Regions from separate parts of the Alkalibacterium sp. m-11 genome, predicted to be linked through region 3. Evidence: riboswitches for the same ligand, from Rfam matches in the RefSeq annotation. Region 3 holds a riboswitch; each other region holds the start of a gene.
The links. Region 3 has a riboswitch for thiamine pyrophosphate ahead of thiT (energy-coupled thiamine transporter ThiT). Riboswitches for the same ligand answer to the same signal wherever they lie in the genome.
Positions count from the first base shown of each region.

Region 1: it holds a riboswitch for thiamine pyrophosphate, as region 3 does, so the genes downstream of both, tenA (thiaminase II) here and thiT (energy-coupled thiamine transporter ThiT) in region 3, are expected to answer to the same signal.
Region 2: it holds a riboswitch for thiamine pyrophosphate, as region 3 does, so the genes downstream of both, thiM (hydroxyethylthiazole kinase) here and thiT (energy-coupled thiamine transporter ThiT) in region 3, are expected to answer to the same signal.

Region 1 is NZ_BAAGIR010000130.1:1,646-5,422, reverse strand. It holds gene tenA (thiaminase II) at 412-1,080, opposite strand; TPP riboswitch at 1,386-1,487, opposite strand; gene ACYQ2O_RS10285 (undecaprenyl-diphosphate phosphatase) at 1,565-2,392, opposite strand; gene ACYQ2O_RS10280 (PTS sugar transporter subunit IIA) at 2,586-3,092, shown strand; gene ACYQ2O_RS10275 (flavin reductase family protein) at 3,248-3,777, opposite strand, start outside.
Region 2 is NZ_BAAGIR010000024.1:19,872-23,648, reverse strand. It holds gene thiE (thiamine phosphate synthase) at 37-681, opposite strand; gene thiD (bifunctional hydroxymethylpyrimidine kinase/phosphomethylpyrimidine kinase) at 678-1,493, opposite strand; gene thiM (hydroxyethylthiazole kinase) at 1,490-2,296, opposite strand; TPP riboswitch at 2,386-2,482, opposite strand; gene ACYQ2O_RS04395 (2-hydroxymuconate tautomerase) at 2,612-2,791, opposite strand; gene ACYQ2O_RS04390 (glycine cleavage system H family protein) at 2,848-3,204, opposite strand; gene ACYQ2O_RS04385 (arsenate reductase family protein) at 3,194-3,568, opposite strand.
Region 3 is NZ_BAAGIR010000083.1:764-4,540, forward strand. It holds gene ACYQ2O_RS08565 (ribonuclease J) at 1-1,182, shown strand, start outside; TPP riboswitch at 1,209-1,314, shown strand; gene thiT (energy-coupled thiamine transporter ThiT) at 1,405-1,971, shown strand; gene cls (cardiolipin synthase) at 2,062-3,516, shown strand.

The DNA of each region.
Region 1 (3,777 bases), on a different contig from region 3:
ACAAAAAGGACAGATTAACCACTTCAAGCTATCGCTTGACCGAAATTCATCTCCCACTTTCACTGGTGCTTCGCACCCATACGCTTAGAAGTGGGAGACTTCTTTCGGAATTACGTTAAAAGGATTCCTTATTCAGTGATATGAAAAATTCTAGGTTGTTTCATCATGTGCTGATTAGTCAAAATAAAAGCCGTCAAATCGAGTCAGGGAAATTTCCACTCGATTTGACGGCTTTTTCTATACTCAAATTAGAAATTTAGTGTATGGGTATGGACATTTTAGCTTTTGGATTGGATGAGTAGGCTGTATGATGAGTCTTAGAACACACTCAATTACAATCTCGACCTCGAGTAGGGTCGTAAACTAGCTGACCAAGTCAATTCCACCTGTTTCCTCACTCAGAACGCTTACTCAGACCGGCCACTTTTCAATCTCATATGCCATATTCCAGAACATCCATTCCAGCTGACAGCTTTTGACAAAAGCTTCCTTCATGATGGCTTTCTCAGTGTCAGAAGCTGTTTCGGCATAAGCATCAAGACGTGTTCTGAATGTATTGATAATCGTATCCACTTCATTTTTTGCATAGAAGGAAATCCATTCAGCAAAAGGATGAGCCTCATCTATAGAAAAATTCTCTTTAAGGTAATGAGCGATTTCCAGATACGTCCACGGACAAGGGAGCAGAACAGCGAGGATCTCTCCAAAACTTCCTCGCTGGGCGACATCAAGCATGTGACGGGTGTAATGATGGGCAGACGGTGCTAGAGGTTCGTATTGCAAATCTTCGTATCTGACACCAGCTACCTGACAGAAATTAGTGTGAGGATGTACTTCAGCATCCAGAATAAAAGTGATCTGATTGTTAAAAACTGCCATATCTTCTCTAAGTACACTTTTTGAAATAGCTATACCGTATACTTGATTAAAGGTATTTAAGTATTCAAAATCCTGTTTGACATAGTGTATAAGCTGTTCAGCTTCAAGCTTTCCAGATCCTATTCCTTGTACGAATGGATGTCTGAAAATAGACTGGAATATTGAATCAGCTTCTTGCCTTAATTCTTCGGTAAATGACATGGTTTAGCCTCCAGTAGTATGGTAATTACAATTTGCGGACTTTATGGTCTCTGCTTAAAAGAACTATAGCTGACGGGCAGACGAACCAAAAGAACAAGACGAACAAGAAGAACACCGACTGAGAAAAGCGGACTGATACAGGAAGTGAAGGGCGCGAGAAGAATGGGAATGGATCTACGCATTTAACTTCATCAATATATTTAAGTTATCTGACTGCAAAAAAAGCCGCTCTGCTAATCTGCAGGGCGGCATAACTTAAAAGTCATGATGAACGTTGGAGAGTCGTTTAAAACACTCCATACATAATGATCTAAGCTCCACTTCCCTACGCTGGAGTTAACCAGATCAGGTTCCAAGGGTCAAAGCATTGCTTTTCTCAGCCGTCAGCGGCTCCCCTAGTGAAAGAGATATTCAATTATCTTTCAAAGTCATTATGGCATATGTGTCCTCGTATCGCAAGAAAAAAGGAACAGAACTAAATGATTTACCCAATCAGCCAGAAGTATCCGATGACGACGAAACCTACAGCTATCCTGTACCAGCCGAATGAGCTGAAGTCATTTCGACGGATATAGTTCATTAGGAATTTGATTGCAAAGATTGATACCAGGAAAGATACAATACAGCCGACGATCAGAATGAGCAATTCTTCTAATGTGAAAGTAAAGCCGAAACCCAGCAGTTTGATCAGACTTGCACCCATCATCACGGGTATGGACAGGAAGAAAGAATATTCAGCAGCAATCGGACGGGCTGTTCCAATAAGGATGGCCCCGACAATAGTTGCACCTGAACGGGATGTACCTGGAATCAGAGCAAGCACCTGAAAGAAACCAATCATGAGGGCGACTTTATAATTTAAATCTTCCCAAGTTGCTATAGTTGGAATCTTTCCTTCATTACGTTTCTCTATTACGATAAATGCGACCCCATAGATGATGAGGGCTACTGCTACTGTAATCCAGTTATAGAAAAGGTCATGGATGGCATCTTCAAACAGTATGCCGAATACTCCTGCAGGAATGATACCGATAAGTACTTTGTACCAAATATGCCAGGTTTCTTTTTTCTGCAGATCATTTTTACCTGAGTCAAAGGGGTTAAGTTTTTTAAAATAAAGCAGAACTACCGCCATAATGGAAGCCAGCTGAATGACTACAAGGAACATTTCCTTGAATTCGTCAGTAGTATTAAGTATGAGAAACTCGTCTACCAGGATCATGTGTCCGGTGCTGCTGACAGGGAGCCATTCTGTAATTCCTTGTACTACGCCCAGTATGATGGACTTTATTAATTCTAATAACACAGTCATATCTCCTTTTAGTTAAATTCAACTCTTCCATCTTAACAAAAACAGGCGTTAAAAAACCATAAGAATATGAAGAATTCATCACAAAATCTTTTTAGTTTTTGTTTACACTAGGATGTGTTACTATTATTTATAGAATACGTATAGGAAATTATGTATACTGTCAGCACAAAATATTAAGAAAGTAGGGAGAAATATGGGAGTATTTGACTTTTTAAAAGGAAAAGGGAATGAACCTAAAGAAACGAAAGTCGTATTAAGCAACCCTGTTAATGGAAAAGTTATTCCAATCGATGAAGTGGATGATCCGGTCTTTTCACAGAAAATGATGGGAGACGGGTTTGGTGTTGTACCAAGCGATGGCGACATCTATTCACCAGCTTCAGGTAAGGTTGTCAGTGTCTTTCCGACTCAGCACGCAGTTGGACTTGAGCTGGATAACGGCATAGAAGTTCTGATTCACATCGGTATCGACACTGTAGAACTTGAAGGCGGACCATTTGACACTTTAGTCAAAGAAGGCGACACGGTTACACCGGAAACTAAAATTTCTACAGTAGACCTTGAAGGCCTGAAAGCTGCCGGTAAAGAAAACACAGTCATCATCGTTTTCACCAACATGGATCAAGTAGGAGATTATGACCTGTCAACTACTGGAGAAACCCAAAAAGGCGCAGAAATCGGTTCTGTTTCTTCTAAATAACACACTAAAAAAGCCTCGGAAAGGATATTCTTGAGGCTTTTTTTTTGATCTCTAGTGTGTATAAATACCAGCGTTCATCACATTTGTGCCAGGCAGTTCAGCTGATCGGAAAATTTACATTCAGAATCAGCGAGATAAATCTGACTAATGCTCAATCAGTTCTGTGGCCGAACAATGGTAAATACTTTTCCTATTTCAGAATAGGCATTTCCAGACAATCGAGCCACTGGTTCAAGGTGTTCGGGGAGGATATATTCCTTCTCAGAATCATATACGGCTGGATCGATGTGCACATCGGTCACTTTAAGAAGGAAGTGGTCGGTTACAACCTCTCCAGATTCGTCTACGATGGGAATATGCTGATACAGAGTGGTTTCAAAGCGGATCAGGGCTTCTCTGATTCCAGGGACTTTAACGGACGAACTGTCGACTAATGAGAGATCTGTCCGGTCCAGCTCGCTCTCATCAGAGGCAAGAGGAGCAGATGTCTCATTCATATCTGTAGTTAGTGATTTACTCACGATATGAACGACAGCTTCTTTCTGATCGATGATGTTCAAAGCTGTGTCTTTAGCTTTTCCGTTTGAGCGCAGGATAGAGACAGTAAGAAGTGGGATCTGATTGGACGCTACACTAAAGAAACTGAAGGGGGCAGCATTAACAATGTCATCTTCTTCATTAAGTG
Region 2 (3,777 bases), on a different contig from region 3:
CACTACAGATTCACAATTCTTTTTTTATTTAATCACTTATTTTTTTAATCGCTGCACTGCATCTATTACTGAAACGGCTCGTGTGATAGACGACACGACCGCTACCCCATCGACTCCTGTTGCCCAGACGTCTCTAACATTTGAAGGGTTGATGCCGCCAATTGCCACAGCAGGAAGGTGATCTCGTCCAGTCATCGCGTCCTTGATACCTTTCAGACCGATTACGTCTTCATGGTCCTGCTTGGATAATGGCGTGAAAGCCGGACCGATCCCTGCGTAATCCAGTCCACTGATTGTCTCTGCTTCTTTGAATTGTGAGACATTATTGGTAGACAAGCCTATGATAAATCGGTCTCCCCATTTTGAAATCAGATCTTGAATCGGATAATCCCCCTGACCGACATGGATCCCGTCAGCCTCCAGCTTGAGGGCAAGGTCGACATCATCATTAACTATGAATGGTACATTATACTGTCTACACAGAAGCTGACAGACCTGTGCCATTTTCACCCGAGCAGCAGGGGCAGTTTCCAGGCTGTCTTTTCCTTTTTCTCTGAACTGAAAACAAGTTATACCTGCCTGAAGAGCTTCCTCAAGGGTATGGATGAGCGACTTTTCTTTGCAGTCCTGCGTGCCGGCAATAAAGTAAATTTCCAGCATAGCTTTAATATCTCGTGTCATTCGTGTTCCTTTCTGTATGCCCAGTGATTCGTCGGTCCATGTCCATGTCCGATACCCAAGTGACTCCTGATTGCAGCCTGGATAAATTTCTTAGCTGTTCGTACGGACTCTTCCACTGAATGCCCTTTTCCTAACTCTGCAGCAATGCAGGCAGCAAAGGTACAGCCAGTTCCGTGGGTTTCTTTCGTATCGATACGTTCTGAACGCAGCCATATCTGTTCACCGTTTTCAAGCATCAGCAGATCATCTGCATGGGACTCGTCCACTGCATGTCCTCCTTTTATGACAATATTTCTACACCCTTTTTCCTGCAATCGTTCGGCTGCCTTGACCATATCTTCTTTTGAAGAAATGGACATGTCAGCCAGTGCTTCTGCTTCAGGAATATTAGGTGTGATCACCATAGCGAGAGGAGCCAGGATTTCCCGCATGACAGAGATAGCACTCTTTTCCATTAATGGATGCCCGCCTTTAGCAATCATCACAGGATCAATAACTAGAGGAATAGACGCCACTTCTTTGTGTACTTCAGCTACTGCTTTCATATACTCCCCATTGACCAGCATTCCTGTCTTGATTGCAGCGACATTAAAATCAGACAGGACCGACGTCCACTGCTGCTTGACCATTTCGATCGGTACAGGGTGAACGCCCTGTACCCCAGTCGTATTTTGAGCTGTTATAGCCGTTATCACTGACATGCCAAAAACGTCACGTTCCTGAAAAGTTTTCAAGTCCGCTTGTATGCCTGCGCCTCCGCCACTGTCACTTCCTGCAATAGTCAGCACTTGTGGTATTTTACTTTTACTCATTGGATTATCCTTTCTATTCGTGTGTGTTTAGTCAGGTCGTCATCTGTTAGACTATGGAGCACATCGATCAGTGCCGCCCTGAAACTTCCCGGCCGATTTATGTTCGAGTCCGCCGCCCTCTCTCCAGCTATCCCGAAAGCGGCATGAGCAAGTACAACTCGACTGAGCATGTCAGATTCATCTACTACTCCAAGGAAAGCTCCGATGATTCCGCTCATCATACAGCCACTTCCAGTGATCTTTGCCATCAGCTGATCGCCATTCGAAACAGCAAATACTCTTGTGCCATCTGTGACAATATCCGTCTTTCCGGATACAGCTACAATACAGTGTCTTTTCTTAGCCAAGCTGACTGCAACATCCACTGGCGAGGTGGCTTCATCTTTGGAATCCACTCCTTTTGACTGCCAGCTGACACCGACTAGAGACGCAATTTCTGATGCATTGCCTCGAATCACCGTCATGTCAACATTTTCAAAAAGTTTTTGAGCTGATTGTTTTCTAAAAGTCGTTGCTCCGACACCAACAGGATCCAGAATGACCGGTTTGCCTTGAGCGTTTGCCTGTCGTCCGGCCAGAATCATGCTTTCCAGTGAATCAGAAGTCAGTGTACCCATATTAATGACGAGGGCCTCGGCCATACCCGTTACTTCTTCGACCTCTTCTTTTGCAATTGCCATAATGGGTGACGCACCAATGGCCAGCAGCACATTGGCAACATCATTAGCGACAACCTGATTAGTGATCGTGTGTACCAGCGGATTCTGGTCTTTAATGTGTAAAATAGCATGGTCAGAATTCATCTTGACCCCCCTGTTTGTGTTATGTAGACAAAAAATCTTCCACCAGGCACGTGGAAGATTTTAGTATAGTCAAGCATTCGTCTGTCTCCTGCTTGAAACATACATCTCCCTTCGCTAGCATTACCTAGATCAGGTCATGGGTCAGGTCTTACCTTTCTCAGCCTTTAAGCTCCCCTGATGATATCAGACTTCATTACTACCAGTTTATCATAGTTTCGGTAAACAGACTAGGAAACCCTATCTAAGCTAGCTTCTGAATTTTAAAATACACTTATAGAAAAGAGAGCACAGATCCTGTCTGCGCCCTCTAACTTATTATCCGTGGTATTCGCCTTTAGTAGCAATGTTTTCCTTATTTATTTCGTTGATGATCACAGTCACTGCTTCTTTAGGTGCACCCGTATGGGTCTCAACTGCTTTTACAACGTCTCTGATCAGCCCTTCTTTCTGTTCTTTAGAACGGCCTTCAATCATTTCTACATGTACGATCGGCATCTCATCTGCCTCCTTTCGCTTGTTTAATGCGCATCACGATCCAGCAAGATTTCAGCTTATTCAGCAAAAGGATCTGTATTAAGCGAATTGAACACTGAATCATCAATGTCTGTTACCAGAAGCAGCCAGTTATCCTCTTTGTCAGATGAGTTCAGTAAGTCAGGCTCATCTTCAACTTCAACGTGGACTTCCTTAACTGTCACGTCAAAAGGTATTGTCAGCTCAGTCACTGCTTTAGCCCCTTCAGCATTGATAATGGCCTCTCCTGCTTTCAGATTCCCAGGTTCTGTACTGATTTCCACGAACATGACTTCTCCTAAATCGTCCTGGCCCTTTTCGGATAGACCGATGCGATAATCTGATGGCGATAATTTCTCGATCCACAATCCATTAGCGTGATATTTAATTGACATCTTTCTGCTCTCCTTTACTCCAGACACGTTCGTACTCATCGATTTTAAAGCCTGATGTATATGTGTCTCCTTCAATGGCAAACGGTCTTTTGACTACCATCCCGTTTGAGGACAGCCACTCCGCTGCTTCTTCTACAGACATTTCCGGAAGTTTTTCTTTAAGGTTCTGTTCTCTGTAAACATTTCCGCTCGTATTAAAAAAAGATTTGATCGAGCGATCAGTGTCTGACAGGATCCTTACCCAGCTTTCTTTTGACGGGGTCTCCTCCAGCAGACTAATTTCCTGGTAAGGTACTGACTGCTCTTCCAGCCAGTTTTTCGCTTTTCTGCACGTTGAACAACGTGGGTGACAATAAAATTTCATAACGTCCCTCCTAGTTATCTTTTTCAATTATAGACCACTTGAGTCAAAAAATAAATGAGAGGATTCCAGTGGTGAATGACTGTGCTTATGTTTCTTCACTATCAAAAGTAACTATCAATAACACTACATCCACACAAACTGCATGTTCCAGCTCGTATTCTCCGCAAAAAAAGGAAGGATCATTATAAGATCCTCCCCCCATCGAGCAG
Region 3 (3,777 bases):
CAGGACATGTACAGAACAGATCTTTCTCAGATCGCAGACTTAGGTAAAGAAGGCGTTCTGGCCCTGCTGAGTGATTCTGGGGACGCAGAAAGTCAGACTGAAAATGTGTCTGAGAAAAAAGTCCAGGAAGAAGTGCTTGATATCTTTCAGGATACCAGCAGCAGGATTATCGTGGCTGCAGTAGCAAGCAATATTTTAAGAATTCAGCAGGTTTTAAATGCGGCGCACAGTTCAGGTAGAAAAGTGTTCATCACTGGAAAGAACCTGGAAGCTATTCTAGAAACAGCCATGGATCTTGACAAGCTGACACTGCCTGATGAACATCTGATTGAACCTATCAGTAAAATCGATAAATATGATGACGACGAAATTCTGGTTCTCGAAACGGGATCAGCGGGTGAGCCAATCAAAACACTCAACCGTATGGCTACATCTAATCATGATCAGGTGAACATCAAAGAAGGGGATCTTGTGTTTATTGCTACCAGCCCATCTACAGCAATGGAAGTCATGGTAGCTGAGACAGAAAACCTGATTTATAGAGCCGGTGGGACAGTAGTCAAGTTATCCAGCAGACTGAAAGCGTCCGGGCATGCGACGCCTAATGATCTGCAGCTGATGATCAACCTGCTGAGACCGACTTACTTCATACCGATTCAGGGTGAATACAGAATGCTTGCTGCCCATGCAGACCTGGCAAATGAGACAGGAATCCCTTATCAGAATATCTTTATTTTGAGTAATGGTGACGTCGTTAGCTATGCTAAAAATAAAATGACACAAAGCGGACAGGTATCTGCAGATAATACACTGATCGACGGGATAGGTATCGGTGATATCGGGAACATTGTCTTGCGTGACAGACGTCTGTTGTCAGAAGATGGTATTTTCGTTGCAGTAGTTACAATCGACCGTAAAAAGCAGCGTATCGTGTCTGATCCTCATATCGTTACGCGCGGATTTGTATTTGTAAAAGAGAGTCAGGATCTGATTAATGAATCGACGGAAATAGTGAAGAGTATAGTCAAAAAAAATCTCAAGCATAACGATTTTGACTGGGGTTCAATCAAACAGGATATTCGTGAAGGCCTGAATAACCACCTGTTCAAGAAAACGAAGAGAAGACCGATCATTCTTCCAGTAATTATGGAAGTCAATCAGAACAGACGCTTTACGAGATAATTATTTTGTATATAATTAAATATCAGATACTGTACTAGGGGAGTCAATATATTGGCTGAGAGTGAACTGTGAGTTCAGACCCTTAGAACCTGTACGTTCATACGTGCGCAGGAAGAGTACTTAACTGAGATCGACAGATCAGAGTAGGCACAAGCGCGCTCTCATAAATGTCATAATCTCCTTCCCTAGTTCAGTAAACTAACTAGAGGAGGAGATTTTTTTATGCAGAACAGACAGTTGAGGATCTATCTTGAAGGGACTTTATTTGCCGCACTTGGGATGGTGCTCTCCTGGATTCCCTCAGGAATAGGGTCGTCATTCAGTGTTTCCTTAGGCATGATTCCGTTGACTTTCTACGCTATCAGAAGAGGTTTGGGGCCAGGGATATTTGCCGGTTTTTTATGGGGGATCCTTCATTTTGTTACAGGATCGGTATACATGCTGAATGTGTATCAAGTCATTATTGAATACACAATCACCTATGCGAGCATTGGGCTGGCCGGATTCTACTCCAAAGACATTCTTGAGGGGATCAGAAACCAGAAAGGAAAACGGGTAAACATGACTATCGTCGCTGCTGTTCTAGTTGGAGCTGCCGCTCGGTATTTCTGGCACTTTATAGCCGGCTGGATATTCTGGGGAGACTATGCTTTATGGGGACTCAGTGCCTTTACATTTTCTCTAGTCATGAACGGTCTGAGTATGATCTCGACCGCCTTAGTGACCATGATCGTATTGCTGATGCTGTATGACCGGTCTCCACTGATTTTTGTTCCTAAAGGGAAATAACTGTTGCCGGCTTAAGATAGTGGACAGGAGGTTACAGGCTAATGTACACTAAGATAAATAACATTACCTTAGTGTATGAAGGAGACCTGTATGACGATTTTAAGCACGATTTTCTGGGGGTTTATTTTTCTGAACTCGGCTTTAGCCATATTTACTGTGTTTAAAGAAAAGGAACGGGACATCGCAGCGATCTGGGCCTGGCTGCTGGTCATTACGATGCTGCCAGGTTTCGGATTTGTGATCTATCTGTTTTTAGGAAGAAAAATATCAAAGGAATCTATTTTTGATCTTCGAAGTCAGGACCGCATCGGGATGCCTCAGCTGGTCGAGTCACAGAAGAGTCTGATCGAATCAGAGAACCTTGATGTTCCTGAATCAAATTATCAGGATAAGACATTTGAAATGGTCCGTTTATTTCTGGAAAGTAATCAGGCTGTTTTAACAAAAGGCAATAAAGTAAGAATTATAAGTGATGGAGAGGAAAAATTCGACCAGCTCATAAGAGATATTGAGAAAGCAGAGCATCATATTCATGTGACGTATTATATCTTTAGAGGGGATAATATAGGTCTGAGACTCTTGAGGGCTCTAGAAGAAAAAGCGAAACAGGGAGTTGAGGTCAAAGTATTGTACGACCCGGTTGGTGCCCGAGTACTGGGCAAAGATTTCTTCAACAAACTGAGAACATACGGCGGCCATGCTGAACCGTTTTTCGGCTCGAAATTTTTCCTGATCAACCTGCGTCTAAACTATAGAAATCACCGGAAAATCGTAGTGGTTGACGGAAAAGTCGGCTACACTGGAGGATTTAACGTTGGCGATGATTATCTGGGTATGTACGAAAAAATGGGCTACTGGAGAGATACCCATCTAAGAATAGAGGGAAATGGTGTGCTTACTCTGCAGACTCGATTTTTAATGGACTGGAACGCATCATCTAAAGACAAGCAAGTAAACTATGGGGAAGTTTATTTCCCGTTTTCAAGTCTAAAAGGGTCTACAGATATGCAGATCGTTTCCAGTGGTCCGGACAATGAGATGCATGCCATCAAGAAAGGGTTCATCAAAATGATCAGTATGGCTAAAGAATCCGTTTTGATCCAGACACCTTATTTCATTCCTGATGAAGCATTGATGGAAACAATCAAAATAGCCATCCTGTCAGGCATCAAAGTGAAAGTGATGATACCTAACAAGCCGGATCATCCATTTATTTATCGTGCCACTCTAAGCTACGCAGAAGAACTGGTAAAGAGTGGGGCAGAAGTTCATATTTACGACAATGGATTTCTTCATTCCAAAGTTATTGTGATAGACGGTGAGATTTTATCAGTAGGGACTGCAAATTTTGATATAAGAAGTTTCCGTCTGAATTTTGAAGTCAATGCATTTATTTATGATCGTTACCTCGCCAAAAAACAGGTCAGACTTTTTGAAGAGGATGAAAAGAAATCGTATTTACTGACAGAAGACATGATCAAAAATTATTCCAGATGGGAAATTTTCAAACAGCAGTTTTCCCGGCTTTTTTCACCCATACTATAACTATCATTCACGTCTGTTCACTGCATGTGGAAATCCTTAGGGTACGTCCAGCATATTGAACAGGCGTGTTTTTTTTATTCCTTAATTAATGCTGTCTCATCCTATTATAATGATTAAATCATAAAATGCTTTTTTTATATGCAAAATTATACAAGCGGTTACAATGGGTCATCACAACGAAGCTGGCTTAAAAACGTATGATTTGCAATTGTTTAAGCTTTCTGTAATAATGAATAAGGACCTTTTTATTGCAAAAATATG